2 regions of the Agarivorans sediminis genome follow, and region 2 is predicted to be linked to the other one. Evidence: predicted binding sites of a transcription regulator. Region 2 holds the regulator's gene; the other holds the start of a gene.

Region 1 (15,852 bases), 330 kb from region 2:
TTAAAGCATTTGTTCGCTCAAGCCGATGGTATTTTGTTAGCCAGTCCTGAGTATAATGGCTCTATCTCTGGGGTGTTAAAAAACGCCTTGGATTGGTTATCGCGCCCGTCCAAAGATGCGGAGATTGGCCCCGCTTTCCAAGGCAAAGTTGCAGGCATTATGGCGACATCTCCTGGTGGTTTAGGGGGGATACGCGGTCTGGCGCATACGCGTGATATTTTGTTCAACTTAGGGGTAATGGTTAGCCCTAAGCAAGTGGCCGTGGGCTCGTCTTATCAAGCGTTTAACAGCGAAGGCCAGTTAACGGACACTGATATGGAGCAGCGAGTAAAAGCCTTGGGGGCAGAGGTTGCCGAGACAGCTAAACGCTTAGCAAGTTAAACGAACAAACGACAAGGCTCATTTAATGGTGGCGGCTTACGGCTGGCCGCTCCCGTTTAACTAGCGGCTTGTCAATTTCACCAAACCGGTTTGGCTAATGGCAATGCGAACCGTCAAGCTTAAGGTGGTCGCGATAGAAATACTCAGCATCACAAAAATAGCGATAAGAATGACTAGCTGATACTTAACGGCGATGATGGGGTCACTGCCAGCCAAAATTTGTCCGGTCATCATCCCTGGTAGAGTGACTAGCCCTACCGTTGTCATTGAGGCCAGCACTGGCGCAAAAGATTGCTGCATAGCGGTTTGCACAAAGCCCAGAGTGGCTTGTTGGCGGTTGGCGCCTAACGCTAAGTAAGCTTCATATTCACTGGTTTTTTCGCTTAAGGCGTTAAATAAGCGCTGTAGTGCAACAATGTTGGCACTAAGGCTATTGCCCAATAACATGCCCGCTAAGGGAATTAAGTATTGGGCACTGTAAACAGGGCTGGGTTTGAGTAAGGCAAAGAGCAAAATCAGTAACAGTGGGCTTAGCCCTAGTATCAAGCCGCTGAGTACCGGAATAAATAGGGCTTTTTGTGGCAATTTAGCTTTGCCAATAATGGCACTAGCGCCTACAACAAGCATTAGTGCTAACCAAAGTACATTTACCCAAAGACTGTCTAAATCAAATAAAAATTGTAGGTAAATGCCCAGCAATGCCAGCTGCACTGCCATTCGCACTAAGCTAATAGCGATGTCTTTGCCAAGGGAGAGTTGAAAGTGCCAGTTGATTAATACTGGGATAAGCAATACCGCACTAAACATTGCAAGAGCAGACCAACTAATGTCTATCGTCACCGGTGATTTCCATCCTACACAACAAGCAAGAAAAATGGCGCTAAAGCCAAACTATAACTAGTGTAGCGCGCCATTTTCTCAGAGTCTTGTATTGGGGTGGGCCAAAATGTTTGTGCGGCTGTTTAGCTAGCTTGTTTGGCTGAATCAGTTTGATATACCCGAACACAGTTTTTGCCTTCGGCTTTAGCTTGGTAAACGGCTTTGTCTGCCGCTTTCATCATTTCTTCATGGTGCTGCATCTTGTCGTTACGGTGGGCAATCCCTACACTTACACTGACCTTGTATTGTTGCTTGTTGATTTGCATTGCGTCGATACGCTCACGTATGTCGTTACCTAAACGTAGGCTGCCTTGCGCATCGGTATTGGGGCAAATCAACAAAAACTCATCACCACCTAAACGTGCTACTACGTCGTCATTTCTCACTGATTCACGTAATGATCTTGCTAACAACATAAGCACGGCATCGCCCGCATCATGACCATTACGATCGTTAATCTGTTTGAAATGGTCAGCGTCAATCATCATGCAAGCTAAAGGGGTATCTTGTTTTAAAGATTGTCGCCACAGCTCTTTTAATTGGATCATGGCATGGCGTCGATTAGGCAAACCAGTGAGTACATCAGTATGCGCCAACGATTGCAGATGGCGATTAGTTTTTTGTAAGGCTAAGGTTCGCTCTTGTACTTTCTGCTCAAGATTTTGGTTGAGCTCGAGCAATTCGTGATTGCGTAAACTTACCTGATGAAATAAACCGCGTAAAGCGGCAATTAGCGGTTCGGTGGCTAAGTCGGCAGGCTGCTCTGTTTTGCTAAAAGCCAGTGCAGGTGGATCACCAGCTTGGATATATTCTAGTTGCTTAGCAAGCACTTGATCGATGCCCAATATGTGATAGGCCAACCATTGAATCAGGTAGTCGAGCAGGTGCTTAACTTTTTCTTGTTGGCTGTTGCTATCAAGTACCTTGAGGTTGGCAACTTCCGCTAAAAATTCATGATGAGCTTTGATGTGAGCTTTGCGATGTCTGGGATCAACCCGATTCACCGCCATCAGTGTTTCTTCTTCTTGGAAGTGCTCAATAACATAACGATTGAGTTCTACAGACAGTGATTCAATCGCTTCGCTAGGGGTATCTTGTTCGGTGAGTTGCTCACCAATCTGATTGATAAGATCGATCAAATTACGGTGCTGTTGATCAACCGTAGTTAAACCTGTCTCAAAGTCAGAAGTCCAACGAAATGATTCCATATCCTGCTGTCCAGCCTATCAATAATATAAGGACTAAAACTCAATGGTGGCATACTAGGTTTAGCTCACCAAAAGAAGGGGGCTACCTTACCGACTAATTAGAACAGTAAAGCTAATCTATATCAAAAAAACATCAATTCAAAGGCAGTTTATCAGGCTTTTCTTCCATTTTATGCCTTTGCTTATGCCTAAATATTGTTCAAGAAGATTAAACTTTTCGGCTATGCTGTTTCGCTGCAAAATATTGGCGTATGCTAATCTACAAGGCGAAAGCTGCTGTTATTACAATCTGCTAGAGAGGTGATAAGTGGAACAAAATTTAACCTTAGAACAAACCCGTGTTATTGGCGCACTGTTAGAGAAAGAAACCACCACTCCAGACCAATACCCTTTGTCGCTAAATGCCCTAACCTTGGCGTGTAATCAAAAAAGTAACCGTGAACCAGTAATGGCCCTATCAGAAGCTGAGGTTCAAGATGTCTTGGTGCAGCTGCAGCAATTACGCATGGTTACCGAGGCCCCGATGGCTGGCCGCGTGGTGCGTTATCAACATCGTTTCTGTAATTCTCAATTTGGCGGTTTACAGTTAGATGAGCAACAACGAGCGATTATTTGTTTGATGTTTTTACGTGGCCCACAAACGCCGGGGGAATTGCGTACGCGCAGTCAGCGCCTAGCTAATTTTGCTAGTGTGCAACAAGTAGAACAAAGTCTGCAGGCACTGGCCGATCACGACAGCGGTAAATTGGTGTTAAGGTTAGAGCGTGAGCCAGGCAAGCGTGAATCACGTTACGCCCATCTATTCTCTGGTGAGCCGACCTTGCCAGCAGCCAGCAGTGTTGCAGCAACCCCAGTCATTGTTGAACAACACACTGATTTACAACAGCAAATAAACTTGTTGCAACAAGAGTTAGTCGCGTTAAAACACCGCGTAGAAGAATTGGAAAAATAAGATAAGGCCAGCAATCTGCTGGCCTTATCTTTTAGCTGCTAGCTTAGTGGAAGGGGAAGATGTAATTCACCCATCCTTGCATTCTCAATAATACTTTTCTGATTACCGATACATGATGGAAGTGGTCAGTATAAATGGCAACATGGCCACTGATTCCCATCGGGAAGTGAAATTCGTCAAAGCGTTCTTCGGGGTCAATAATCACTAAAGCGCGGCTATGTTTAAAGAAAGTTTCTGCGCCGCGTAAATTACCATTGGCCTGAAATTCACCTTCGGCAATCGTGGGCATGACTTGCCTTACGGTTCCTTTAAATACAATACCTGGTTGGGCGCTAACAATGAACTCTGCTTGGTCGCCCGATTTAAGACGCTTAATTGAGTTTTCCCAAAAGGCACCGACAAACATCGCCTCTTCTTTAGGGATAAAGGTCATTACCGGTCTTAAGGGCATTGGCACTGCTACCATCCCTTTACGTAGGCCGACTTGTGTCACGTAGCCGTCGGTAGGTGCATGGATCACGGTTTGTTCTAAGTCGAACAGTGCCTTATCCAATTGGCTTTGTAAGCTGGCCACGCTGGTGTTTACGCCGTCAAAGGTAGACTCGTAGGCTAATTGAGCTCGCATTTCATTGGCGTCTGCCACTTGTAATTGTGCTTCGGCAGCCAGATAAGCTTGTTGACGATTTTCTACTTCTAGCTCACTAAATGGGCTATTTTTTCCGCCTTTCTTTCGGCCATCGGCATAGCGTTGGTAAGCTTGTTGAGTTCTATCGCGCACCGCTTTGGCTGACGCGGTAGTCGCTTTAGCACTGGCCAATTGGGCATACAGTTGTGGTACTTGTTGCTGAGCCGCCGCCAATTCGGCTTGGCGTTGCCGCACTATGGCTTCAAAGGGCTCAGGGTCAAGTTTAAACAGTACATCACCTGCCTTGATTAAGCGGTTGGGTTCAACTGGCACGTCGATCACCTTGCCACGCACTAAAGGCATAATAGGCACCGAGGTATACACTTGGCGAGCGTTGGCGGTATAGGGGTGGTTATAGTTCATTAATATAATTAATGCCCCAATGATTATTACCCCACCTAATACGGCGGTAGGCACGGTCCACTTAGTTAAGGGAATATTGAAAATTTTGAATATGGCAATACACATGCCGGTATAAGTGAGGATAAGCAATAAATCCATTATTGGTTCTCCTGTTGTTCTAGTTGTTGCACATGTTTACTAATAATGGCCACTTGGCGTTTCAATTTGCTGATTTCGGCGGCCATTTCATCTTCACGAGATGCTAGCTGCTGCTCTTTTCCTTCGAGCTGTTGTTGCCTATCTTCAAGCGCTTGTTCTTGTTGTTCAAGCTGTTTAAAACCCCAACCTCGGTCTTCGCGGTATAAGGTGGCCCAGATCCATAAAAAGGGCCAAAGAACATGTAAGGTAAACAAGCTAACCCAACCGGCAACATGAATCGCATCTTGATGGGGATGGTTGCGATGCTTTGATATTTCATAGGGGATATCGTGAATGGCGATAATGCCGTAAAACAAGGTTAGGCCTACAAAGAACAGTAAACCCAGCGCGAAAAAATCCAAAAACATAGTCCCTCCTTGGGATATCTTTGCGATTAATTGAAACTAACATTCAGCTTAAATCAAATGGGTCGATAACGATACTAAGCAATTAAGTATTGATAACGATAATGGTTAAGCGGCCTTATTTTGTATTCGCGAGCTAGGCTTAACTGTTGCGGTAGTGTCATCAACACCATAGAGGTCACCATGAAGTTATGTTTGGTAGAACAGGTTTGGGATAAAGGCGAGCACAACGCTTTTACAGACTTATGCGATTTTAACTCAGCATTGTGGTTGTGTTTTCGTGAAGCCGAAGGCCATGTCAGCCCAGAGGGTGATATTCGTATTCTGCGTAGAGCGGATGATCAGAGCCATTTCAGCGCAGCGGCATTGATTCATGTAGAGGGTATCGATTTACGTGACCCCAAGCTGGTAGAAAGCCCAGATGGTAAGTTACTACTCACTTGCGCTGGGGTAGACCGCAGTGCAGAGCGCCAAATAATCCAAAGTTATATTGCCTGGTCTAGTGATGGCATCACTTGGTCTGAGCTTAGCCCTCAAGGCGAGCAGGGCATGTGGTTATGGCGCAGTCGCTACCTGAATGATGTGGCGTATTCAGTGGCTTACAATTACAGCCTAGATAAAGTGAGCTTATATAAAATGGATGCTGAGCAGCAATACCAGTTACACGTAGACCCTTTATTTAGCCTTGAACAAAACGGTTTAGCTTACCCCAATGAGCATGATCTTGCCTTGTTAGATGATGGCTCGGCCTTGTGTTTATTACGCCGTGATAAAGACAGCGGCACTGCCCAATTAGGTTCAGCTACCGCGCCTTACCTTAACTGGGATTGGCTAGACTTAGGCGCACAAATTGGCGGCCCAGTAATGCTTAAACTTGATGATGGCCGAGTATTATGCGCGGTACGTTTATATGAGCCGGTGCGTACCAGTTTGTGTTGGCTTCAGGTAGAGCGGGGCCAACTGAAAGAAGTGCAGGTTTTACCCTCTGGTGGAGACACCAGTTACGCTGGGCTAGTGCAGCGCGGCGAGCGCATCTATTGTAGTTACTACTCTAGCCACCACGATAAAACGGCTATCTATATGGCAGAGTTAGATTTAAGCCAAGAGTAAATAGCTAAACCACGGCAACAAAAAAGGCAGCTGTAATAGCTGCCTAAATGATCCGCTGTTGCTACTAGAACTTATAACCAAAGCCAAAGGCTGCTATGCCACCTTTGCTATCGTAGAACGTAATGTTTGAGTCGGTATCGTTGTAGCCACCCAATATATTAAACATGGCGTTTTCCCAACCAAAAGGTTGTTGATAAACGTAGATGGCAAACAGTGATATTTTGTCGTCTTTTTGGGTTTGATTATCAAATACAGGGTTGCTTCCAGAGTATTTAGTTTGGCCATATTCAGCGTTTACAGTGAATAGATGCTGACCAGAGCGGTACAAACTGTTTAAGCGCAAAGCATATTGGTCAAAGTCGTTGGCGCTGCCATCAGCTTTGGCGGTGGTATATAACAAAGCGGGTGATAAAAACCATTTGCGCGACAAAGGCACAAAGGTTTCGGCAATAACACGGTGTAAATCGGCATTACGGTTCAGAGCTTGGGCTTCGCTTGAATTTGCCCCGAATAATGCCACTCCACTTTGCTCGTTATCTACGGTGCGTTTAGCGTAGGCATATTCTAGAGTTAACGGGCCATCAGCTATCGCTTCGTAACGTATCCGCCCACCTTGGTAGTTCTCATCGGTTTCTTGTCTGGCGACATTAGTATCATAGGGGTCACTCCATGTGTCATTCATGAAAGGTAACTCGGGGAAGTAAGCAGCAGTAATTTTACTGCGATCGCTTAACGCTCGGGTGTAACCGAGCTCGTATTGAAATTGTGCTCTGCCTAAATTCTCGCGGCTGTTACCTAAGAAAAATTGGTTTTTAAGATCTTCGGTGGTGTAGTCAACACGGACCAGTGGGTAAACAATCACTGAGCTAGAGCTTTGACCGTTGTTGTTAAGATCTTTGGTGATTTTATTATCGTCATCGGTAGAGAATTGGTTTTGGCCGCTTACGTAACCGACGTTTAAGTTGATGGTTGCAGACCAGCCAGACTCTTCGGCTAACGGTCGAGCATCTGCGGCAACACTCAACAACATACTACAGCACACTAACGAGCTTACTCGTTTAAACATTCGTCACATCCTTGTATCTGGGTAATCTTAGTGAAATCATTATCTTGGATTAATACTACTAACGTTAATGATAGATGAATAGATCAACGTTTGTTTTATCTTTTACTCAACGTAAACTAGCCGCTATTTGTACCGTTAGCCACTGAAGCGCTGCGCTCCCTGCTTAACAGGCGCTAGCTTGAAAGACTTGTTCGGTTTTTGTTGCGTATTAAAGGGTTGAGTGTGGATAGAAAAACAGAGCGACTGGCGCTCTGTGGTTGATTTATATCGCTTAGTGCAGACTTTAATCTAGCTCTGAGAATAAACTGCGGTCAAAAGATTTTTCACAGTAGTGACATTTCAGTTTGATGTCTGTTTTTTGGTGTCTTACATAAAAATGGCTGTCGATAGGTTCGTTATGGCTTATACAATTACTATTTGGGCAAGCAAACACCGCCTTGATATAGTCGGGCGTAGACACGTGGAACTTTCTCACCACCTCAAAATCTTCAATTAAGTTAATGGTGGCATTGGGGGCAAACAAGGCCAACTGATTGGCTTGGTTCTCATCAAAAACGGTATTTTCAACTTTGATCAAATCTTTTTGTTGTTGCTCTCCGCTGGGTAAGTTTAAGCCAACGGTAATTCGTTCTTGAGCTGCCGATAGTTGGAAAAACTTTAATATCTTAATGCCTTGCCCTGCAGGCACGTGGTCAATCACTGTTCCGTGAGCAATCGCTTCAACTTGCAACTTCTTCTTCATTATTGCGCTCCAAATTCGTTAGTCATAATTAGCGCTAATAAGGCTTGGCGCGCATAAACACCGTTCTCGGCCTGCTCGAAATAATAGGCATAAGGTGTGTTATCAACGTCGGTAGTAATTTCGTCAACTCGTGGTAGCGGATGCAAGATCTTAAGGTTGTCTTTGACCTGCTCAAGCATATTGGCGCGTAGAATAAAGCTTGATTTAATATGTTGGTATTCAGTTTCGTCGAAACGTTCTTTTTGCACGCGGGTCATATATAAGATGTCGAGTTCGTCCACCACTTCTTCAATACTGTCGTGCAGACTGTATTTGATTTCTCGCTCGTTTAACTCTTCAATAATATAGTCGGGCATCGCCAGTGCCTTGGGGGCAATAAAGTAAAATTCGCAGCCAAAGAGTGACAAAGCTTGAGTGAGAGAGTGAACCGTGCGGCCATATTTTAAGTCACCGACAAAAGCGACTTTTAAGCCTTCTAAACTACCTTGGGTTTCAAAGATCGTGAACAAATCTAGCAAGGTTTGGGTAGGGTGCTGGTTTGAACCGTCGCCACCGTTAATCACCGGTACATTCGAAAATTCGCTGGCTAAGCGCGCGGCACCTTCTTGTGGGTGACGCATAAAAAAAGCATCACTATAAGATGAAATAACTTTTACCGAATCAACTAAGGTTTCACCCTTCTTGCCTAAAGAGGTGTTGCCACCATCGGCAAAACCTATCACGCTGCCACCTAAGCGCTGAACGGCCGTTTCAAAAGATAAACGAGTACGGGTTGAAGCTTCAAAAAAACAGCTGGCAACAACTTTGTTTCGTAATAACTCTGGGCGTGGTTGTTGCTTGATGCTAGTGGCTGTGTCGACGATTAACTCAAGCTCCTGACGGGATAAATCAGGGATAGAGATAATGTGCTTTTGATAAAGCGGGTTGTTCATGCTCGCAGATCCTAATCCGATGTGAAATCGGAACAGAATTATAGCAGCGAGCAGTCCCAGTGAATATGATCTTAGTAAGGAATACCAAGATTAATTTCTTTTAGCGTAAAACCTTAGGCGTATTGACTACTTTTTCGTTCGCGATAATCTTGGCAATCAATACAATAGCGCGATTCTGGGCGGGCATTAAGGCGGGCGGTGCTAATATCTTCGCCACAGCCTTCACAAAAGCCATAATCTTGCTCTGCAATACGGCGCAGTGCATCTTTTAAGCTTTTAACGTGGGCGAGGTCATGTTGGCGACGGTTTAGCTGGAGTTGTTGAGACTCTTCTTGGTTGGCGCGATCGACGTCGTCACCTAAATCAACTTTATCTTTGAACAGCTCGTTGTCTTGCTCTAGGCGCTGTTGAGTTTCGTTCAATTGCTCGGTGAGTTGTTGACGAATGGTCTCAATTTGTTGGTCGCTAATCATTTTTTTGAATGTCTTCCTTCCTATTGCGTTAAGCGCTAACGATTACCTTATATGTAACGCTAATAACCCAAAAATTAGTTAATCGACAATTTTAACCACTAGTAAAGCCTTTTCAAAGTGCTTTTTTGGATAAATGTTAGCCAGCTAGCACTTGGGTTTAGATAAATTACCCGTTATTATCTCGCGGCGTTTGCTGGTGGAAGAAAAAGTGCGCTTTTTTGTCAGTTTTCACCCCGCAAACTACACTAATAAGGTATCAAACAAGATTTCTGTGATTTCGTATCACACCCTATTGAGGATTGTATGAGTGAATAAAATAAACATGTTGTTGGTTGGGCTTTTGGCATTGGCCACTAACGCAGTAATAGCTCAAGAAGAGAAAGTACTGAATGTTTACAACTGGACTGAGTATATTGCAGAAGACACCATTGCAGAGTTTGAAAAAGAAACTGGCATTAAAGTCATTTACGACGTCTTTGATTCTAATGAAGTATTAGAAGCTAAGTTACTATCAGGTAACACCGGTTTTGATATTGTTGCGCCGTCTCATGACTTTTACGGTAGACAAATTACCGCAGGGGTATACCAACAGCTAGATCGCTCTAAGCTGACCAATTGGGATAACCTTGACCCAAAACTACTCGCCACCTTAGATAGTTACGACCCAGGTAACCTGTATGGTATTCCTTATATGTGGGGAACGACCGGTATTGGCTACAACGTTAATAAAGTAAAAGAAATTCTTGGCGAAGATGCCGATCTTAACTCTTGGTCTTTGGTCTTTGATCCTGAGATTGCCGGCAAGCTAAGCCAATGTGGTATAGCATTTTTAGATGCGCCAAGTGAAGTGATAGCAGCTATGCTGAACTACATGGGCAAAGATCCTAATAGTACTAAATCGTCTGACTATAAAGGTGAGATAGAAAACTTAATGGAGCAATTGCGTCCTAACGTTCGCTACTTCCACAGCTCTCAATACATTAACGACCTAGCCAGTGGAGACATTTGTGTGGCGATTGGGTGGTCTGGCGATGTACTTATGGCGGGTGACCGTGCAGCTGAAGCTGATAACGGGGTTGAGCTAGAATACATTATCCCTAAAGAAGGCGCAGGCGTTTGGTTTGATATGTTTGCCATCCCTAAAGAAGCCAAACACCCAGAAAATGCCCATGCGTTTATCAACTACGTATTGCGCCCTGAAGTGATTGCCAAAGTGACTGATTTTGTTTGGTATGCCAATCCAAATATTAAAGCCACTGCCTTAATCGACCCAGAGATTGCCCAGCACCAAGGCATTTATCCCAATGAAGATGCCGCTAAAAATCTCTACGGCTTTGTAAACGTACCCCCAAAAGTAGAACGCACCCGCACTCGTCTTTGGACCAAGTTTAAAACGGGTCGTTAACATACATATTTAAGCCATTTAAAAGCCAGCGTATTCGCTGGCTTTTTTTGTCGGTTAATTTTACACCTGTACCAATCTTATTGATATTCTGGCTAATAGTGAATGGCCAGCAGAAAGCTCCTTTACCCTCTCTACTGATTTATTTGTTAAGAATAAAGCGCTGCTGTAATAAACAAACAGCAGTGGATAATAAAAACAACATAAATGGTAAGTTAAGCCTTATTCGTCTAATTAATTTACATACCGAATATATTAACAAGTCCTTAACAACCTAGGAGATTAATAAAAAAACCTTTAAAAACAGAGGGTTAAAAAAATGTGATCTTGTTATCACTTTTGGCTTGGTGATTGCTATGTTACTTACGACAGTTGTTGCTTTTCACTTTTTTGGTAAGGATAACCGCAATGAAAGCTTCCATCTTTTTTTTAATCACAGCGTTAATCACATTTAATACTTCGGCCGGGATTATACCGGTTTCAGAAAACCCCGCAGAGGCTGCAGGGCCGCTGGTATTTTTAGCCGGTGGTGCATCACCCCATCAAAACCCTGCACTATACCCAGTAGCAAGCTCTGCCAGCACCGTTGATATAAACGACGATGTTAGAGCAACTGTTAGCTTTGACTTACAGGCTTTAGATTTTGCTTCAGATGAAGGTGCATTCCCATACGATAACGGTTTTTTAGACCTTACCTTCCTTTGGTATTTCGGCGGTGTTGAGCAAGGGTTTAATTATAGCTATATCTCATGGGCAAGTATCCTTGACCAGCAGTTATTAGGTTTAAGCTTGTTGACCTTTGTGTCTGATGATTACCTTTTTGCCAATAACTTATTACAAGTAGGCGAGTGGTCACTTTACGCCTATGCCGAACAACAATACGTGGGTGGGTCATTATTTAACGTTACAGAAACGGCTCCAGTACCAGAGCCTGCATCAATTTTGTTGTTTGTGTTGTCTGTTGCCGGTGTATTTGGCCGTCGTTTATTGCGAACAAAAAACTAATTGATATAAGTTAAGCAGCAGGAGAACGGATTCCCGCTGCTCACCTATGTTGTGCAATAAAGCACCAATATAGGCACGTTTTAGCCAACAAGCTTGGCACAAGGATGTGTTATGGGAAACGAAAGAAATGGCTTTGTTCGCAGCCACGAGTTTGAGTTAGCGCTTGTTTATCGCATTACCGACTTAGTGATCATTTTTGCTACGCTAGCATCATTAGCGTGGTGGAGAAATGGCCAGGTAGACGGTGATTTCAGGCTGTTAGCCATTGGCTTAGGCATGGTGTTTCTGGTTATTGCAGAGTCTTTCACTTTGTACCGCTCATGGCGGATAGCCTCAGTGAAAGAGCAAGCGCAAACAACATTAAGTGTTTGGCTGATAACAGTGGCAATAATACTCGCGATTAACTATTTCTTAAAAGTTTCTGATAACTACTCACGGCTAGTATTTGGCGGTTGGCTGTTAGTCACGCCTATCGCATTGATTGTATGGCGGATGGTATTTCGTGAAGTACTCGCCTTATTAAGAAAAACTGGCTACAACACTCGTAAAACCCTCATTATTGGTGTATCTGAAACAGGCTTAAGGCTACACCAAGAGCTGATATCTAACCCCGACTTAGGTTTACACTTTATTGGTTTCTTTGATGATCGCGACAGTGCTCGCCTAGGCGACGACTCTCATTATTTTGGGCCGGTAGGCTCGGTAGCTAAAGCCTTAGAGTTAGCTAAAAATGGCGAGGTAGACCATGTGTATGTGGCGCTACCAATGCATGCCAAAGATAGAATCACCGGTTACCTCAAACAGTTGTCAGACACTACCTGCACCACCTTTATTGTTCCCGATTTTTTCACTTATAACTTGATTCACTCGCGTTGGAGCAGCTTAGGCAATATTCAAACAGTGAGTGTATTCGACAGCCCGTTCCGAGGTGTATTTAGTGTAACTGTAAAGCGGATTCAAGATGTGGTGTTAGCCAGCATTATTATCACCTTGATCAGCCCGCTGATGTTAGCGGTAGCCATTGGCGTAAAACTGGGCTCTGCGGGGCCAATATTGTTTAAGCAAGACCGCTATGGCCTAGACGGTAAAAGAATTCGCGTTTGGAAATTCCGCTCTATGAAGGTAATGGAGAATGGCGGCACAGTGACCCAAGCTACCCAAAATGACCCACGGGTTACCCCCTTTGGCGCATTTATTCGCCGCACTTCACTAGACGAACTTCCGCAGTTTTTTAATGTGCTATTTGGCAGCATGTCGATTGTTGGGCCGCGCCCACATGCGGTAGCGCATAACGAAGAGTATCGACAAGTGGTTGACCGCTACATGCTGCGCCACAAAGTTAAACCCGGCATTACTGGCTGGGCGCAAATAAATGGCTGCAGAGGCGAAACCGACACCCTAGACAAAATGGAGCGCCGTATTGCCTATGACCTGGAATATATCCAGCTATGGAGCTTATGGATGGACATTAAAATTGTCTATAAAACCATTTTCAAAGGTTTTCGCAGCGACCAAGCCTATTAAGGCATTAGATATGCAAGGGAGTATATGAAAGTTACCCGAGTCACTACTGTTATTACCAGTGTGCAATTAATCTCCATAACAGAGGTGGTTTAAATGTTGATAAAGTTACAGCGTATTTTATTAGTTTGTAGTTTGTTGCTGCCTATATTTAATAGCTATGCGGCCAATGAAGACAATTACCGCTTAGGGCCTGGCGATGTAATCAACATTAAAGTGTATGGTGAAGAAGACCTAAGCATGGAGCTGTTAATAAACAACAGCGGCAAAATTGATTACCCCTACCTCGGCCGTTTAAGCGTGAGCGGTGCAACCAGCCAAGAGCTAAAACAAACTATTCAAACCGGCTTAAAAGGTGATTATTTAATTCAGCCGAAGGTAGCCGTAAATATTGTTCAATATAGACAGATATTTATCAACGGTGAGGTAGAAAATCCAGGAGGGTATGCCTACCAACCGGGTTTAACTATAGAAAAAGCTATTGCACTTGCAGGCGGTTTCACCGAACGCGCATCCAAAACCAATATCAATTTGAGTTCTGGCGCTAATAATAGCCTTGTATCTAAGGCGACGCTCAATTCTAAAATTCAAGCTGGCGACATTATTGTTGTGAAGGCGAGCTTTTTTTAAGTCTTGAGGCTATCGAATGAACAAGGATGTATAAACGTGAATAAACACTCGAGTATCAATGTTCACCATATTGACAATGACTTGATAAATCAGCAGATCGTGGCTGCTAAGCGATTTGAGTCTAATGAGGAGTTGATTGATTTAGGGCAATACTTTATAGCAGTTTTGAGATATTGGCCGATGATAATAGGCTTTACTTTCATTGTGGGTCTATTAGCTACTCTAATCGCTTTTTCTATAACGCCCGTATATCGAGCAACAGCAGTGTTGTTGATCGAAGCTGAACAGCGAAATGCAGTTTCTATAGCCGAGGTGATAGGCGTAGATACATCTAAGCAGGAATATTATCTCACTCAATTCGAGCTGCTTAAATCTCGAACTATTGCTCAGAAGGTTATAGATAAATATAAACTAGGTGAGTTAGCGGAGTTTAACGGTCAGAAGGAACTTACTAACTTTGATAAGCTAAAAAATCCAATAGGTACTTTGCGGGGATACGCTCAAGAGTCGGTTTTGGTTCAAAGTTGGTTACCGCCGCAACAAGCTGCTTCTGATTTAGATATGCAAGAAGCGTTATCTCAAAGGGTTATGGCGGAATTTCGTAAAAGATTGATCGTTAGTCCGATAAGAAAGACACAGTTAGTTAATATTAGCTTTGAGTCTGGGGATAAGCGCTTAGCAGCAGCGTTAGCGAATGCGGTTGGGGAAGCTTACATAGAGAACAATCGAGACGCACATTTACAAGCGAGTCAAGAAGCAACAACCTGGTTAGAAGATCGTTTGACAGAACTAAAGACAGCTGTCACATTTTCTGAAAATCGATTAACAGGCTTTTTGGAGAGAGAAGGCTTAGTAGATGTGAGTGGTATCGATAGTTTAGCTTCTGCTGAATTAAGTGATATTAGTCGTCGTTTAAGTGATGCTAGAGATCGAAGAGTTGCAGCGGAATCGTTGTTTTATGTACTGCAAGATAACCGTAATGCAGGGATTGCTCAGCTATCATCTATATCAGCAATATCTAACCATCCGCAGTTAAGAGATGTGCGATTAGCTGAAATAGAAGCGGAACGTTTAGTTTCTGAGCTAAGTAAACGTTATGGCCCTAAACACGACAAAATGATTCAAGCGCAAGCTCAGTTAGCCTCAGTGAAAGACAGAACAAGAAAAGTGCTTAACAGCTTGGCTACGGGGATAGAGAAAGAGCTTAATGGTGCGAGAAAGCAAGAAAATGCAATTCAAGCTGAATTGAATGGGAAAAAAGATCAATTCCAAGGGATTGCGGTTAAGAGAGCGACATATGACGCTCTTAAGCGGGAAGTAGAAAGTAATCGTAAGCTTTATGACTTATTTCTAAATCGACAAAAAGAAACAATGGCCACCATGGATTTCCAGCCTTTAGTTGCTCGCTTTAGTGATTTAGCTAGTGTTCCGTTGGTTCCTGCGAAACCGAGAAAGATGGCGATTATCGTAATATCAGCTCTAGTATCCTTCGTTTTTACTATTTTCTTTTCATTAATCTGTCACTCAGCAAAAAATACAATTGAATCTGTTTCTGATATTCAAGAAAAGCTCCACCTAGCTCCCCTAGGTTCAATTCCCCTATTGAAAGGTAGGCAGTTTGCGAAAATGGCGCTTTTATCTGAGGCGTACTTTAATAAGAAATTTAATCATTTCAGTGAGGCCGTTAGGAGCATTCGAACTTCATTACTGCTTAACATGGCTGGAAAAGAAAGAAGTTTAATAGCTGTATCATCAGCTGTTCCTGGTGAGGGAAAAACTACGGTTTCTATCAATCTAGCTTTATCAATGGCCCAAATGGAGAAAACGCTATTAATAGATTGTGATTTACGGAGGCCATCGGTAGGCAAAAGGTTTGGCCTCAAAGTTTCCCATTTAGGACTTAGCAATTTGATACTGATGGGAAGTGACATGGATGAGTGTATCTACTTACATGAAAAGTC
Region 2 (15,852 bases):
GAGTATAAAAAGCCAATATACCCACTTAATAACCCCTGAATTAGACTTTGCAGGCCAGTGGTCACTAGTGTGGCCTGAGCAAGGGGCATGGCCAGTATTAAGCCTGATGGCAAATGCGGAAATTAAAGATGCAGGCAAAGCGTATTACTATTATCCAAAGGTGATGCCGGAGGGGGTGTTTGATTACCTGAAGGGCGCTTTATTGGCCGGCATTGCTGAGCAGAGCCAAGTGCTGTGGTACGGTCAATTGAATCATTATCCCTACCAACAACACAATGGTATTTTTCAAGCTTTTGTACCTTTAAATAATGCCCGTTTTAAATTTGATCCCGGCTGGCCAAGCTTAAATGAGCTGCAGTTAGACCTGTTATTTCAAAATGATGGTTTGTTTATGGAAAGCCAACGCGCTCGGCTTGGTGAGGTTCCTGCACAACGGATAACGGCTAGTATTCCGAAGTTTTATAGTGGTTCTGAGTTATATATTACCGGTAATGTGGCCGGCTCGGCAGAAGCTGTCAGCGAGTACTTGTTGCAGTCCCCTATAACCGCGCTTAGCGATAGCTTAGCTCAGCTACCTTTAAGCAGCGGTGATGTTTCGGGGGAGGTTTACTTGAACATCCCTTTGCACGCAGGCACTACAGTTGAGGTGAATGGCCACGTAGATTTTCAAGATAACAACTTGGGTATCATTCCTACTGGCATGAATTTAACCCAGCTTAATGGCCGCTTGTACTTCCAGAATGAACAGCTGCGTACGAATAATTTAAACGCGATGTGGCGAGGCTTGCCCCTTAAGGTAAAATTTACCACTCAGGCTGACGCTGAAAATTACCTGCTTGATTTTGATCTAGCGGGACGGTGGCCAATGACCACTGCGGAACGATCCTTTGGGATTCCACTAAATGAATACAGCTCTGGCAAACTTGACTGGCAAGGTGATCTACTCATTTCGTTAAAGCCCGAAGGTGCCTTTGATTATAGCGGTGATTTTCGTTCTGAATTATTGGGGCTCGCGCTGAAATTTCCTGAGCCCTTAGATAAACTCAGTGAGCAGAGTTGGCCGACCGCATTAAGTCTCAGCGGTAATCAGGATGGCGGTGATTATCTTTTAGAGGCGAATCAGCTCATTTCCGCGCAAGCAAAAATCAGTTTTGAAGAACAGCAGGCAAGGCTTAAACATGCCTTACTTAATCTTGGGCCAAGCAATAATTTATTGTGGCAAGGAGAGGGGCTTGCCATGTCCTTCGATTTTCCAGAATTAGAGTTAGAACCCTGGATGAAATGGGCCAAACAACAAATCAAGTACAGCCCTAAGAAACCGGAAACTGATTATACCAATGTTAGTTTAGTCATCCCTGAGTTAATGTTTGTGCGTGGAGCGGTGCAACAGGCAAAATTTATGGGTCAACCTTTAGACAATTTTGATGTGGCTTATTTACCACGCAGTAAGACTCAAGTGCAAATTGAATCGGATCAGTTACTGGCTAGCGTTTCGGCCCCTGAACAGCCCACTGTCGAACAACCCGTTAAAATTATTATAGAAAAAGCCCAGCTGGATGAGATTGAGTTTAGCTTATTTGAAGAGCAAACCGATCAAGTTATTGTTCAGCTTGAGCAGCAAGAGCAGTTAGATTCGTTACTAAAAGTGTTGCCGCCTTTATCTTTGGCCTGTAACGATTGTCAGCTAGGGGATTACCGCATCGGTAATATGAAACTTGATTTACCGATTGAAGATCAAACCATGGACAATGGTCGACTATGGGTAGATTGGGGTCATAGCTCGTTAACGGCTGCGTTGTTTTGGAAACAAGCCGATGGTCATGATATGGCTGGTTTAGCAGGGTCTTTTAGCAGCAACAGTTTAGAAAAAGTGATTGAAGATATGGGGCATGACAGTCCCTTAAAAGGAACCGCTGGCCGCTTTACCTTTGACGTCAGTTGGCAAGATGCCTTATATCGTCCAGAGATGGCCTCTTTAGATGGCAGCATTAAGGTTAAAACGGATAAAGGGGTAGTGACAGAAATGAGCGATAAAGGCACCCGTTTATTGACCTTGGCTAGCCTCGATACGATCCGTCGCCGTTTAACCTTAGACTTTAGTGATGTATTTGAGAAGGGGTTGCACTTTGACTCTGTTGAGGCAAGCATAGCCTTTGATAAGGGGTTAGCCAATAATCAGGATTTCTACCTAGATGGTGTCGCGGGCTCGATGCGCGGTAAAGGAGAAGTGGATTTTAGAGATGGCCAAATTGATTATTTGGTAAGCTATTCACCTAAAGTGACGTCTAGTTTGCCTGTATTGGCGGCTTTTTTAGTGACACCTGCCACTGGTGTGGCTGTGCTCGCCTTATCTAAATTGCTCGAGCCCGTTGTTGAAGTAGTTACACAAATTGATTTTGCGCTTAAGGGGAATATTGGCGAGCCACAACTTATCGAACTTGAACGGGTTAAGAAAGAAATAAAAGTACCGGATGAATTTCGTACCAGAGAAGGGTCAAAATAGTGAATTTAATCGCCTTGCAAATGAATTCTGGTAGTGTGATTGAAGACAATTTACGCCAAGCCGACACTTTACTGGCTCTCGCTAAGCCCCAGCCTGGAGATATCGTCTTATTGCCCGAGAACTTTTCAATTTATGCCGGTGATGGCGCTTACCTTCGTGTCGCGGAAACCTTAGGCGATGGCCCTATTCAACAGTGGTTAGCCACTCAAGCAAAACGTTGGCAGGTTTATTTGATCGCTGGCAGTGTACCTATTCAAGGGCCAGACGCAGTGCGCTGCTATACGTGTTCTTTAGCTTTTTCACCTAATGGGCGGTTAATTCAACATTACAATAAATTGCATTTGTTTGATGTTGATGTGAATGACAATGTTGGAGCCTATCGGGAATCTGACAGTTTTATCGCTGGCGAGCAACTCGCGTGGTTTGATATCGGTAATATTCGGGTAGGCATGGCGATATGTTTTGATTTACGTTTTCCTTACTTATTTCAGCTGCTGCGCCAACAGGGCTGTGATATTGTATTATTACCCGCAGCATTTACAGCACTCACAGGGGAAGCGCATTGGCAACCTCTGTTACAGGCTAGAGCCATCGAAAATCAGCTTTACCTCGTCGCCGCAAATCAAGCTGGAACGCATTATAAGCAACGCCAAACTTGGGGACACTCAATGATTGTTGACCCTTGGGGGCGTTGTTTGGATGTTCAAGAAAACGGAATTGCCGCATCTAAAGCAGAATTTAATCTGCAGATGCTTAAGCAAGTGAGGGACCGCATGCCGGTGCCCATGCATGGACAATTACATTTAGGGTGGAGAGAATAATTACTATGTCGTTTGAAAAAGTCAGTCAGTCCTTGCTAATGCCAAGTGGTATTGGCGAGCAAGAGTTAAGCTTGGCGCTGGCTGAAGTCGCAAAACATCAGATAGATTATGCGGATCTCTATTTTCAGCATAGTAGACATGAATCCTGGGTGTTGGAAGATGGCATCGTTAAAGAAGGTAGCTTTAACATTGAGCAAGGTGTTGGCGTAAGAGCCATTTTAGGGGAGCAAACTGGTTTTGCTTATTCTGATGTAATAAACACCCATGCTTTAATGCAAACTTGTCAGGCCGCTCGAGGTATTAGTCCGGTGCAGGCAAAATCGTCACTAGCCCCTTTTAAGCAAGTCAGCGCCGAACAATTTTATCAGGCTGACAACCCATTGCTTAGTTTATCTAATCAGCAAAAAATTGCCTTACTTGAGCGTGCTGATAAATACGCTCGTAGTTTAGATAGTGCGGTCACTCAAGTGATAGTAAGCCTAAGTGGTGTTTATGAAGAGGTACTGGTTGCGGCCACTGATGGTACCTTAGCTGCAGATATTAGACCGTTGATTCGTTTTAATTGTAGTGTGCTGGTTGAGCGTAACCAACGGCGTGAACGCGGTTCAGCTGGTGGTGGTGGGCGTTGTAACTACAGTTATTTTTTAGAAGAACTTAACGGCAAAGAAAGAGCCATGACCTTTGTTGATGAGGCGGTACGTCAAGCCTTAGTCAACTTGGAGGCGGTAGACGCTCCTGCAGGTTTAATGCCGGTAGTTCTTGGTGCTGGCTGGCCGGGTGTATTGTTACATGAAGCGGTAGGTCATGGACTTGAGGGTGACTTTAACCGTAAAGGTTCTTCGGCATTTTCGGGGTGTATTGGCCAACAAGTGGCGTCTGAGCTATGTACTATTGTAGATGATGGCACTATAGGTAATAGACGCGGCTCTGTGAGTATTGATGACGAAGGCACTCCCGGGCAATACAATGTATTGATCGAAAAAGGCATCCTTAAAGGGTATATGCAAGATAAGCATAATGCTCAGTTGATGAATACCCGCTCTACCGGTAATGGTCGGCGCGAGTCATATGCTCACCTGCCGCTTCCTAGAATGACTAATACCTACATGTTGGCGGGTAAAAGCGAGCCTGAAGAGTTAATTGCTTCGGTTAAAAAGGGTATTTATGCCCCTAATTTTGGTGGGGGACAGGTCGACATCACTTCAGGCAAGTTTGTGTTCTCTGCCTCTGAAGCCTATTTAATTGAAGACGGTAAACTAAGCACCCCGATTAAGGGCGCCACACTGATTGGTAGTGGCCCAGAAGCGATGCAGCAGATATCTATGGTGGGTAATGATTTAGCCTTAGATAAAGGTGTTGGCGTCTGTGGTAAAGAAGGACAAAGCGTACCCGTTGGGGTGGGGCAGCCTAGCCTTAAGCTTGACCAGCTTACCGTAGGTGGAACCGCATAATAGAAAAAAGGGCCTAGGCCCTTTTTTTAACTGTGTTGCTTGAGATATTTAATGATTTCTTGATGCGCTTTACCTGGCTCAAGTTCTTTTTTTGCTTGGCGTACTAGTTGACGGAGCTTTTGGCGTTCAAGATTTGGCGAGCGCTCAACTAAGTCGTTGATCGCTTCATCTCCCTCTTTAATCAATCGCTCACATTGTTTCTCTAACGCCAATTGGGCTTGAGCATGGTAAATGTGCTTGTTATGGATCTTATCCAAGCCATCATTTATCTGTTCCATGTTCTCAGTACGCAATACTTTACCAATGTAATTCATATGGCGGCGTGAGGCTTCCCGTTTGTCTTTTAAACGCTTAGCTAAGGCTATCGCTTCTCTAAGTGTTGGGCTCATGCTTATGCTGTCAAGTTGAGGGTTGGTTAAACCAACCAATTCCACACCTAGTTTTTTGAGCTTATCGGCTTCACGTTTGATCTCGGACTTACTAATCCAATCATCTTCATCTTCATGCGGTGGGTTATTTTTCATTTTTCTGTTCTCGTAGCACTTTTTTTGCGTATCTTACCAGTTCTTGCTTATGGTCGCTCTATGAGTTTTGTTATGCTAGGGCTAATCAAGGAAATGAAGAATCAAAATGAGCCCAGAAAAACAAGTTAGCCAAGAATTGAGCCAATTAAAACAGGCTGTTGAGTTTGCTATAGACCAAGCTAAACAACTTGGAGCCGATGAATCTGAAGTTTCGATTTCTAAACAAACCGGTATTTGTGTAGCTACGCGTGACCAACAAGTCGAAACCTTGGAATTTAATCACGATGGTGCATTAGGTATTGCGGTGTATTCGGCTAATTGTAAAGGCAGTGCTTCCACCTCTGACTTGAGTCCAGACGCGATCAAAAATGCGGTTAAAGCGGCTTATGATATCTCGCGTTATACGTCAGCGGATAAAGCTGCTGGCATAGCCGATAAGCAATTGCTGGCTAAAGATATCCCTGATTTATCCTTGTTCCACCCTCATCCTTTAGAGCCCGATCGTTTTATTGAGATTGCTAACCGCTGTGAAGAGCTCGCCTTGCGCAACCCGCAAATTAAATCCAGTGATGGTGCCAATATCAATAGTCACTATGGCGTAAAAGTCTACGGTAACAGCCATGGCTTTGTCGAAGGCTACCCAACCAGCCGCCATAGCCTAAGCTGTATGCTCATTGCCGGCGATAAAGACATGCAACGTGATTATGCCTACAGCGTGGCGCGTGATTTTGCTGATCTCGATAGTGTCGAACAAATCGCCGCTAAAGCGACTGAAAAAACCTTGGCGCGCTTAGGTAGCAGGAAGATTTCAACCTGTGAGGTGCCGGTGGTGTTTGACCAAGATGTCGCAGCGGGTTTGTTTGGTCATTTGGTAGGGGCAATTAGTGGCGGAAACCTCTATCGTCGTTCCTCGTTTTTATTAGATAGCTTGGGCAAAAAACTATTCCCAGATTGGTTGTCAATTTATGAAGACCCATTTATCAAAAAAGGGCTGTCTAGTACGCCTTTTGATAGTGAAGGTGTGGCACCTTCGGCGAAGCATATCATTGCTGATGGCGCCTTAGAGACCTATTTATTAACCAGCTACTCTGCGCGTAAATTGGGCATGCAAAGTACCGGTCATGCGGGCGGTATTCATAATTGGTTAGTAAAAAACAGCGGCGTGAGTCGTGCTGAGTTATTAAAAGAAATGGGAACCGGCTTATTAGTCACAGAGCTGATGGGCCAGGGGGTTAATACCGTGACCGGCGATTACTCGCGAGGCGCTGCTGGATTTTGGGTAGAGAATGGTGAAATTGCTTTTCCGGTACAAGAAATAACCGTGGCCAGCACCCTACCTGAGATGTTTGCCAATATTGTCGCCATTGCTGACGACTTTGATAAAGAGAGTACTATTCAGACTGGCTCAGTATTAATTTCTGCTATGAAAATAGCGGGTAGTTAAGTGTATAGCTTAAGGCTAGGGGGAGTTCTCCTAGCCTAATACCAGTGTAGCCATACCTAAAAATGAAAATAAACCCACTACGTCAGTAATCGTAGTGAGAGCCATACCGCCGGCTAGAGCCGGATCTATGTTAAATTTTTTCATCAATAAGGGAATCGTTACTCCAGCTAAACCCGCTAGCGACATGTTGATAAACATCGCGCCGGCAATAATCACTCCTAAGGTCCAATCGCCCTTCCATAGGGTAACCACTACCGATATAACCAGCGCCCAAATCATGCCGTTTAGCATGCCAATCGCGGCTTCTTTACCAATCAGCCAACGCGAGTTTCCCTCGCCAATATGTCCGACGGCTAGCCCTCTGATGACCAGGGCGAGGGTTTGATTACCGGCGATCCCTCCCATACTGGGTACAATGGTCATCAAAATAGCTAAGGTGGCTAATTGTTCGAGGGTGGATTCGAACATATTACTGATTGATGCGGCGACTAAAGCGGCGCATAAATTAACGGCAAGCCAAACGGTACGTCGCTGAGTACTTTTTATCACTGGGGCAAAAGTATCTTCATCATCATCCATACCTGCCATGCTCATCATGGTGCGCTCGGTATTTTCACGAATAATATCAACCACATCATCAATAGTTATTCGACCCAGTAGTTGCCCTTTTTCATCAACTACCGGGGCTGAAATCCAGTCATGGCGTTCAAATAAAACGGCGACATCTGACTCATCCATTGCCACTGGGATGGTTTCGGCATTACTGTCCATCACTTCGCGAACACTGACATTTGGATTTACCGTCAGTAGAGTAGAAAGGGGAATATCACCTAGCAGTAAATCGTGTTCGTTTACCACATATAAGGTATCAGTGGTTTCTGGTAGTTCGCCACGCAATCGTAAATAGCGTAGTACCACGTCAATACTGACATCAGCCCTTAGGGTGATGGTGTCGGTATTCATAATGCTCCCCGCGGTATCCTCGGGGTAGGCGAGTGCTGCTTCTACACGGTGCCTATCTTGGCCATCCATCTGTTGCAGTACTTCTTGATAAACACTATCTGGAAGGCTTCTTAAGACATAAGCAATGTCATCTGTATCCATTCCTTCAGCGGCGGCGGCGAGGGTTTCTGGAGCCATTAGCTGAAGCACCCCCTCCATCACCTCTTCGTTTAGCTCTTCGAGGATATCGCCGTGTTGCTCAGGGTCGGTGAGTTGCCATAGTACTTTACGTCCTGCGGGTGGGCTGGACTCGAGTAATAAAGCCACATCACATGGGGGCATTTGATGAAGTGTGCGCCTAACGTGCACAAACATACCGCTATCTAGAGCCTGGTTTAGCTCCTGTAATCGTTTGTGCTGGTTAGGGTTTAACTCCATCTCTTCTGGCATAAGTGTTCCCTACTGTGATGAGTAGCAAGCTTTGCAGCGTGCTTAGTGTGCGGCTATTTATGCCTTAACTTATTCTTCGTCGAAATTGGCTTCAATCAAACCTTGAATAGCATTCATCGCGGCGGCGGCATCTTTTCCTTCCGAGATAATTGTCAAAGTATTACCCTGCGCACTGGCTAATACGAGCAAGCCCATTACGCTGGCAGCTGACGCCGTTTTCTCTCCGTCTATAATACTTACCTCAGCCTCAAACTGCTGAGCGAGTTCTACAAGCTTAGTCGCAGGGCGAGCGTGTAAGCCGAGTTTGTTTTTTACGATGACTTGTCTAGTGAGCTTCAAGCTTATGTTCCAAAGTGCGATGACGACGTTGTACTTTACGTTTACTACAAAAGTTTGCGGCAAGCTGCTCTGCTACGTAAACGCTACGATGTTGGCCACCAGTACAGCCGATGGCGATGGTTAGGTATGCACGATTATTAGCTTCTAAGTGGGGCAACCAAGAATTTAACAGATCGGTGATCTGCTGAATGTATTCTCCGACTAAGGCTTGGCTAGACAGATAGTCCTGAACGGGTTTATCTAAACCATTTAGGGGGCGAAGCTCTTCTTGCCAGTGCGGGTTAGGCAAAAAACGTGCATCAAACATGTAATCCGCATCACTGGGCACGCCATTTTTAAAACCAAAGGACTCAAACACTAAAATTAGTTGTTGTTGTTGATCACCCGTCACTCTCGAGCGGATCAGGCCGCTAAGTTCATGCACCGACAAGCGAGAGGTATCGATACGTAAGTCAGCATTGCGTGAAATAGGGGCTAATAGCTCTGTTTCTGCCTCAATAGCTTCGGCTAACGACAAGTTGTTTTGGCTAAGCGGGTGAACTCTGCGGGTTTCACTGTAACGGCGAATTAGCGCTTCGTCTTTAGCGTCGAGAAAGAGGCTGAGGAGCTTTACGTCAGGGCCAATCGAACGAATCAATTGCCCAATCGGTGAGGGCTCATCGGGCAGGTTACGAATATCGATACTAATCGCCACTTTAGGATAACTACTTAAGTTATCTATTAAGGGTTGCCAGAGTAAAACGGGTAGATTATCTACACAGTAATAGCCTAAATCTTCTAATACCCTTAAGGCGACCGTTTTGCCAGAGCCTGAACGTCCGCTAACGATAATCAATTCCATGATAACCTCTAACTACAATTAGAGTATTAGGCTACCATGATGTCGTACAATTCGTCATCACTTTGTGCGTTACGAAGTTGTTTACATACTAATTTATCGTTGAGTTTCTCAGCCACTTGAGAAAGGGTATTAAGGTGTTGTTTACATTGGTCTTCTGGAACCAACAGCGCAAACACAAGATCAACCGGTTTATTATCAATAGCATCGAAGGAAATAGCAGGGTCACAGCGTAAAAAAACCGCTGTAGCTTGGTGCTGATTGTCGATTCTGCCGTGAGGAATAGCGATACCTTGGCCAATTCCGGTGCTGCCCATTTTTTCCCTGTTTAACAGGCTTTCAAAAATAGTTTGAGCACTGGTATCAAGTTGTTTAGCGACGAGTTCACTTATCAGTTCCAATGCGCGCTTCTTAGAGGAACATTGGACTGTACTAAGCGTACAGTCCAAATTTAGTACTTTATTTATTTGCATTACTTTGGCTAATGTCTGTTTAATTTTTCTTTGTGTTTAATAACTTGGCGGTCAAGTTTATCAATGAGGCTATCAATGGCGGCATACATATCAGAGTGCTCTGCAGTGGCAAACAGCTCTCCGCCATTAAGGTGCAAGGTAGCTTCGGCAATTTGATTGAGCTTTTCTACGTTGAGGATGACGTGAACATTGTTGATTTGTTCAAAACGTCGTTGCAGTTTGGCAAACTTAGTGTGGACATATTCTTTTAGTGATTCAGTAATTTCTACATGGTGTCCAGTAAGATTAATTTGCATATATCTTGTCCCCTTTTGTGGCCGTTATATAAGGCTTTTACGTTGGTTAGAAGGTGGAATCGCTAAAGACTCACGATATTTTGCTATCGTGCGCCTCGCCACCTTGATCCCCTGATCTGCCAAAATGTCAGCTATCTTGCTATCACTGAGTGGTTTGTTGGTATTTTCGGCAGCAACCAGTTTCTTAATGAGTGCGCGAATCGCGGTAGATGAGCATTCCCCACCTCCGTCTGTAGCCACGTGGCTAGAGAAAAAATACTTTAATTCGAAAATTCCGCGGGGAGTATGCATAAATTTTTGGGTTGTCACCCGAGAAATGGTCGATTCATGCATTTCTACTGCTTCAGCCACATCGTTCAACACCATTGGTTTCATTGCTTCAGCACCATATTCAAAAAATGCTTGTTGGTGGTGAACGATACAGTTGGATACTTTTAATAAGGTTTCGTTACGGCTCTCAATACTTTTTATGAACCATTTCGCTTCTTGTAGGTGGCTGCGAATGAATTGAGTATCGGTAGCATTTGACGTTTTGCTCAAAGACGCATAGTGAGAATTGACTCGTAGTTTAGGCATGGCATCCGGGTTTAATTCTACTACCCAGCGGCCCTGGCGTTTTATAACGGATACGTCGGGAATTACATACTGCGCTTGATTCGGTTCTACCGCATTGCCGGGGCGTGGCTCAAGGGTGTGGATTAAACGCATTACTTCGCGTAGCTGTTCTTCTTTGAGTTTGGTTTTGCGAGCTAATAAACGAAAATCCCGGTTGGCCAATACGTCGATATGATTTGATACGACCTCTCTGGCTTCTTTCAACCAAGGTGTTTCTTCAGCAAAACGACTTAATTGAATCATTAAACACTCTTGTAAGGAGCGAGCAGCAATGCCGACGGGGTCAAAATGTTGAATACGTTTTAGCACCGCTTCTACTTCGTCTAATTCTACATCTAGTGCGTTATTATCACTGGAGCGTAAGCCTTCAAGTAGTTGGTCACAGTCTTGAGTGAGGTAACCTGAGTTATCAACCGCATCAATAATCGCTAATGCGATGGCTTGATCTACTTCACTAAAGGGAGTTAAACGCATTTGCCACAATAGATGGTCTTGTAAGGAGTCGACGGTTTCGCCTTGAAACAACATGTCGTTGTCTTCGCCGCCACTAGCAGAGCCTGAACTCGCAGGGCCAGAACTGGCGCTATATATATCATCCCATGTTGAATCAACGGGTAGGTCTTCAGCAACCGTGTCTTGGGAAATGGCATCACCGGCTTCAATTTGGCTAGAGTCAACTTCAGGCTGGCTGTTTTCCGCCTCATCACTTCTTTCGTTGGCCGACTTTTCAACTGAGTCACTGTCGCTTGGCTGCGACTCATCCGCCTCAAGAAGTGGGTTACTTTCCAGTGCCTCTTGAATCTCTTGCTGTAAATCCAGCGTTGATAGCTGAAGTAAGCGTATGGCCTGTTGTAACTGAGGTGTCATGGTTAATTGCTGACCAAGACGCAACTGCAAAGATGCTTTCATTAATTACCGCTGTTCCTTCTTCTTATTATATTTTTCTAGATACACTTTAACTATAGCTTGAATTGCTCGCCGAGATAAACTCGTTTCACATGTTCATTTTCAAGTATCTCTTTGGGCTTCCCTGAGGCTATCAATTCGCCTTGGCTAACGATATAGGCATGCTCACAAACATCGAGGGTTTCTCTCACATTGTGATCGGTAATCAGTACTCCAAGGCCTCTATCGCGCAGGTGTTCGATAATTTTTTTAATATCAATCACTGAAATAGGATCTACTCCAGCGAAGGGTTCGTCAAGCAAAATAAACTTTGGTGCAGCTGCCAAGGCTCGTGCTATTTCTACTCGGCGACGTTCTCCACCCGACAAACTCATACCCAAATTTTTGCGAATATGGCCAATATGGAACTCTTCTAATAAGTCGTCAAGCGCTCCATTTTGTTGCTCTTTATCAAGGTCTTTACGTGTTTCGAGAACCGCGAGAATATTCTTTTCTACAGATAAACGACGAAAAATCGATGCTTCTTGTGGTAAGTAACCAATGCCTTTACGGGCTCGAGTATGCATCGCCGTGCTAGACAGGTCATCGTCATCAATTAGTATGCGGCCTTGGTCGCGAGGTACTAAGCCAACAACCATATAAAAAGTAGTGGTTTTACCCGCACCATTTGGGCCGAGTAAGCCGACGATTTTACCCGTTTCAACGTGTAAGCTTACATTCTTGACAACCTTGCGACCTTTATAGCTTTTCGCTAGGTTTTCAGCAATTAGGGTACTCATTCTTGCGGTTTACTCTTCGGTGAAATCTCTTCAAGTTGTTTCGGCAGAAATATGGTAGTGACACGACTATTTTCATCGCCTTGGGCTACCATTTCTTGCTTATCGATGCTGTATTTGATCATTTGCCCTTTCACTAAGCTCTCTTCTTGTTTTAACTGAGCATTTTGCGTGAGGGTCAGTGTTTGGGTTTTAAGATCATAGCGAACCTCGTTCGCTTCCGCCTCGATAGGTTTACCGCTATCTAGCAGTTGATAAAAAGTAGCCGGTTCGCCCTTGGCGATCATGACTTCGCTGCCTTTGTCTTCACTGCCGATCACGCTTAATTCTGCAGCATGCATTTTAATCGAGCCCTGAGTGACGATCACATTGCTGTAAAACGTGACTCGGTTTTCTTTAATATTGACCTGTTGGCGGTCGGCATCAACAATAATCTGCTTATTGAAGTCGTCTTCAAGTGCTTGAACTCCCCAAGACAGAAATAACAAACTGGCCAATAGGCCTAATTTACTCTTGTGGGTTATGGTAAACCGCTTCGATATCATCTAATAAAGTCACTATTTCGTTGGCTAAATCACCATCCATGCCAACACCATACAATTCGTATGAGGGGCCATAAACGGTAACAGGTTGATCGCTGCTCATGGTTTCACTTTGCAGATCGATTTCCAATCTTTCGGTAATTAGGTCGCGAACATACTCGCCACGACTCAAATTTTTGATCACTACATTGTCATTTAAGGTGACAGTTTGCTGCTGCAGTACTGTAGCGTGATCGGCTACAATTTGCCATATGGGTTGTGCTGGGTCTGGGTAAACCAAAATTTTCGGTTTAGAGAAGGTGGTATGTTTTAGTTGCTCAAAAAACTCCATCTGTTCAGCGTAGATGCGATAACGTGGCGCACCATCTTCACCAAAGCTAATGCTGTATAGCTGCTCGGCAACAAAATTAGGTTTACTGGCTTCTCGCTTGGCGGCTACTTGCTCGTCCTCTGAGGGGCTGAGTTGCCAAAGCACGATGGCAACAACAAATAGCAGTCCGAAAAACCAAGTAGGCTTGTTCATACACTCATGCCTTGGGCATTCTCTAGCTGACCTTTTGCCTGCAAAATTAGATCACAAAGCTCACGAACTGCGCCATATCCGCCCGGTGTCACGGTAATATAGTCGGCCGCTTGCTTGCACAAAGGGTGAGCATCTTGAACTGCCACGCCTAAGGCGCATGCGAGCATCACTGGAGTATCAACCACGTCGTCGCCGATATAGGCAACTTCGTTAGCACTTATCTTTAGTTGCTCAAGCATTTGCTGATAAGCCACCATCTTGTCTTGCTGGCCTTGGTAAATATGGCGAATACCTAGCGCTTGCATACGCTGCTCGACAATTTTGGATTGGCGGCCTGTGATAATGGCAATCTCAACCCCAATATTGAGTAAGGCTTTTATGCCAAAACCGTCGTGAGTATGAAAAGCTTTTAGCTCTTCACCGTCATTGCCCATATAAATTCTGCCATCTGAAAATACCCCATCAACATCGCAAATTAGCAAGGTTATGGTTTTGGCGCGGTCAAAATTTTGTTGGCTCACTGAACCGTAAGGTGTGGTTTCGCTCACTAATAAACTCCTGCCTGTAATAAAGTATGCATGTTAAATGCACCCACTACTTTTTGTTGTTTAAGCACGAACAAGCCATTAATAGAGGTTTGTTTCATTAATTTTAGTGCATCAAATGCCAACCAATCACTTTCAATGACTTTGGGGTTGTGGGTCATGACTTGACCAATTTGCGTGTCGTGAATATCAACCCGTTGATCTAAGATACGGCGCAAGTCCCCGTCGGTGAAAATACCGACTAAGTGTTGCTGTTGGTCAACCACGCCTACCATACCTAAGCCTTTCGCGGTGATCTCAAATAAGGCTTCGCGAATAGTTTGTTCGACTGTCACTGAGGGAATTTGTTCCCCTCTTAGCATTAAGTCGCTGACACTGAGCAATAATTTTTTACCAAGAGTGCCCCCTGGGTGAGACAAGGCGAAATCTTCTGCAGTAAAGCCTCTGGCTTCTAACAAGGCTACCGCCAATGCATCGCCCATTACTAAGGTTGCGGTGGAACTAGCTGTGGGGGCTAAGCCTAGCGGGCAAGCTTCACGAGGCACCGAGATACATAGGTGGAAGTTGGCAAGTTTTGCCATTGTTGACTGCGGGTTACTGGTCATGGCAATGGAGCGAACACCAATACGATTAAAGACGGGATAAAGTGCCAATATCTCTGCTGATTCGCCAGAGTTAGATAGCGCTATAACAATATCGTCAGCCGAAATCATTCCTAAGTCGCCGTGGCACGCTTCTCCAGGATGAACAAAAAAGGCTGGGGTGCCAGTAGACGCTAACGTCGCGGCTATCTTATTGGCAATATGTCCAGATTTTCCCATGCCCGTCAAAATCACTTTTCCCTTACAAGCTAAAATGAGCTCACAAGCTTGGCTAAAATCTTGTTCAAGGTACTGGTGAAGGTTTTGAATACCCAAAATTTCTATATCAAGAACTTGTTTAGCTGAAGCAATATAATCAAATGACACGCCATTCCCCTATAAGTAAGGCTTAAGTGATAAAAAAGGTAGGGTTTACCCTAAGAATAATAGCATTTGGTAGCCTATGAAGCCGCTACACAATAAGCCGCCTTCCCAGCGTGATATACGGCGACTTTTGCCAAACCCCATGGCCATAATAAATAACACTACGGTTACGCCCATCATCACGTAGAAGTCTCGGCCAGCAGCGTGAGCATCTACTTCACCTGGCGCTAGCATCGCGGGTACTGCCAACACGGCTAAAATGTTAAACAAGTTAGAACCAATGATATTGCCAAGAACGAGGTCATCCTCTTTCTTCATGACACCTGCAATACAGGCTGCCAGTTCAGGCAGGCTAGTACCTACAGCGATAATCGTTAAGCCGATTACCAGATCGCTCATACCAAAATAACGGGCAATTTCTGAAGCCGAATTAACTAAAAGATCAGCGCTGAGCGGCAGTAATACCATACCGACAATTAACCACATTAGGGCTTTTTTGGTTGGCACGTCACTGGGCACTTCCGATTCAGCTTCCTCAATTATAGGGTCTACTTTGGCGCCTTTGCGTTGGCGCAGTGCAGAGATAATCAAAAAAGCCATCATTGCGATAAAGAAGCCCAGTAGCACGGTACCTTCTGCATAACCTAAATATAGGTCATTGAGTACCCAACCCGCGATGGCGGTAGCGGCTAATACCAGCGGCAACTCTCTGAATAAAATAGAGGAAGACACCATGAGTGGTTTTAATAAGGCGGTAATTCCTAATACTAACGTAATGTTGGTAATATTAGAGCCGATAACATTACCCACCGCTGTATTCATCTTGCCTTCAAGAGCCGCTGTCGCCGACACCATTATCTCCGGCGCAGACGAGCCTAAAGCAACAATGGTAAGGCCAA

The links. Region 2 encodes sigma-54, which starts transcription at its own class of promoters, with help from an activator protein. Its sites were predicted from a motif close to GTTGGCACGNNNNTNGNNT; they were not measured.
Region 1: a site for sigma-54 is predicted at 11,074-11,092, ahead of M0C34_RS18965 (PEP-CTERM sorting domain-containing protein). Genes of this name have one in related genera too.

The regions. Positions count from the first base shown of each region.
Region 1 is NZ_CP096670.1:4,138,186-4,154,037, reverse strand. It holds gene M0C34_RS19025 (NADPH-dependent FMN reductase) at 1-381, shown strand, start outside; gene M0C34_RS19020 (ABC transporter permease) at 442-1,221, opposite strand; gene M0C34_RS19015 (GGDEF domain-containing protein) at 1,344-2,468, opposite strand; gene M0C34_RS19010 (YceH family protein) at 2,776-3,420, shown strand; gene M0C34_RS19005 (HlyD family secretion protein) at 3,464-4,606, opposite strand; gene M0C34_RS19000 (DUF3302 domain-containing protein) at 4,606-5,013, opposite strand; gene M0C34_RS18995 (sialidase family protein) at 5,194-6,120, shown strand; gene M0C34_RS18990 (DUF2860 domain-containing protein) at 6,185-7,186, opposite strand; gene pyrI (aspartate carbamoyltransferase regulatory subunit) at 7,470-7,928, opposite strand; gene pyrB (aspartate carbamoyltransferase) at 7,928-8,860, opposite strand; gene M0C34_RS18975 (TraR/DksA family transcriptional regulator) at 8,974-9,333, opposite strand; gene M0C34_RS18970 (extracellular solute-binding protein) at 9,656-10,738, shown strand; gene M0C34_RS18965 (PEP-CTERM sorting domain-containing protein) at 11,144-11,740, shown strand; gene M0C34_RS18960 (undecaprenyl-phosphate glucose phosphotransferase) at 11,852-13,264, shown strand; gene M0C34_RS18955 (polysaccharide biosynthesis/export family protein) at 13,358-13,891, shown strand; gene M0C34_RS18950 (GumC family protein) at 13,928-15,852, shown strand, end outside.
Region 2 is NZ_CP096670.1:3,805,187-3,821,038, reverse strand. It holds gene M0C34_RS17400 (YhdP family protein) at 1-2,503, shown strand, start outside; gene M0C34_RS17395 (carbon-nitrogen hydrolase family protein) at 2,503-3,324, shown strand; gene tldD (metalloprotease TldD) at 3,330-4,775, shown strand; gene yjgA (ribosome biogenesis factor YjgA) at 4,802-5,299, opposite strand; gene pmbA (metalloprotease PmbA) at 5,406-6,743, shown strand; gene mgtE (magnesium transporter) at 6,774-8,135, opposite strand; gene M0C34_RS17370 (HPr family phosphocarrier protein) at 8,205-8,474, opposite strand; gene rapZ (RNase adapter RapZ) at 8,461-9,315, opposite strand; gene ptsN (PTS IIA-like nitrogen regulatory protein PtsN) at 9,342-9,785, opposite strand; gene hpf (ribosome hibernation promoting factor) at 9,794-10,081, opposite strand; gene M0C34_RS17350 (RNA polymerase factor sigma-54) at 10,106-11,605, opposite strand; gene lptB (LPS export ABC transporter ATP-binding protein) at 11,656-12,381, opposite strand; gene lptA (lipopolysaccharide transport periplasmic protein LptA) at 12,378-12,875, opposite strand; gene lptC (LPS export ABC transporter periplasmic protein LptC) at 12,886-13,443, opposite strand; gene kdsC (3-deoxy-manno-octulosonate-8-phosphatase KdsC) at 13,440-13,991, opposite strand; gene M0C34_RS17325 (KpsF/GutQ family sugar-phosphate isomerase) at 13,991-14,956, opposite strand; gene M0C34_RS17320 (calcium/sodium antiporter) at 15,002-15,852, opposite strand, start outside.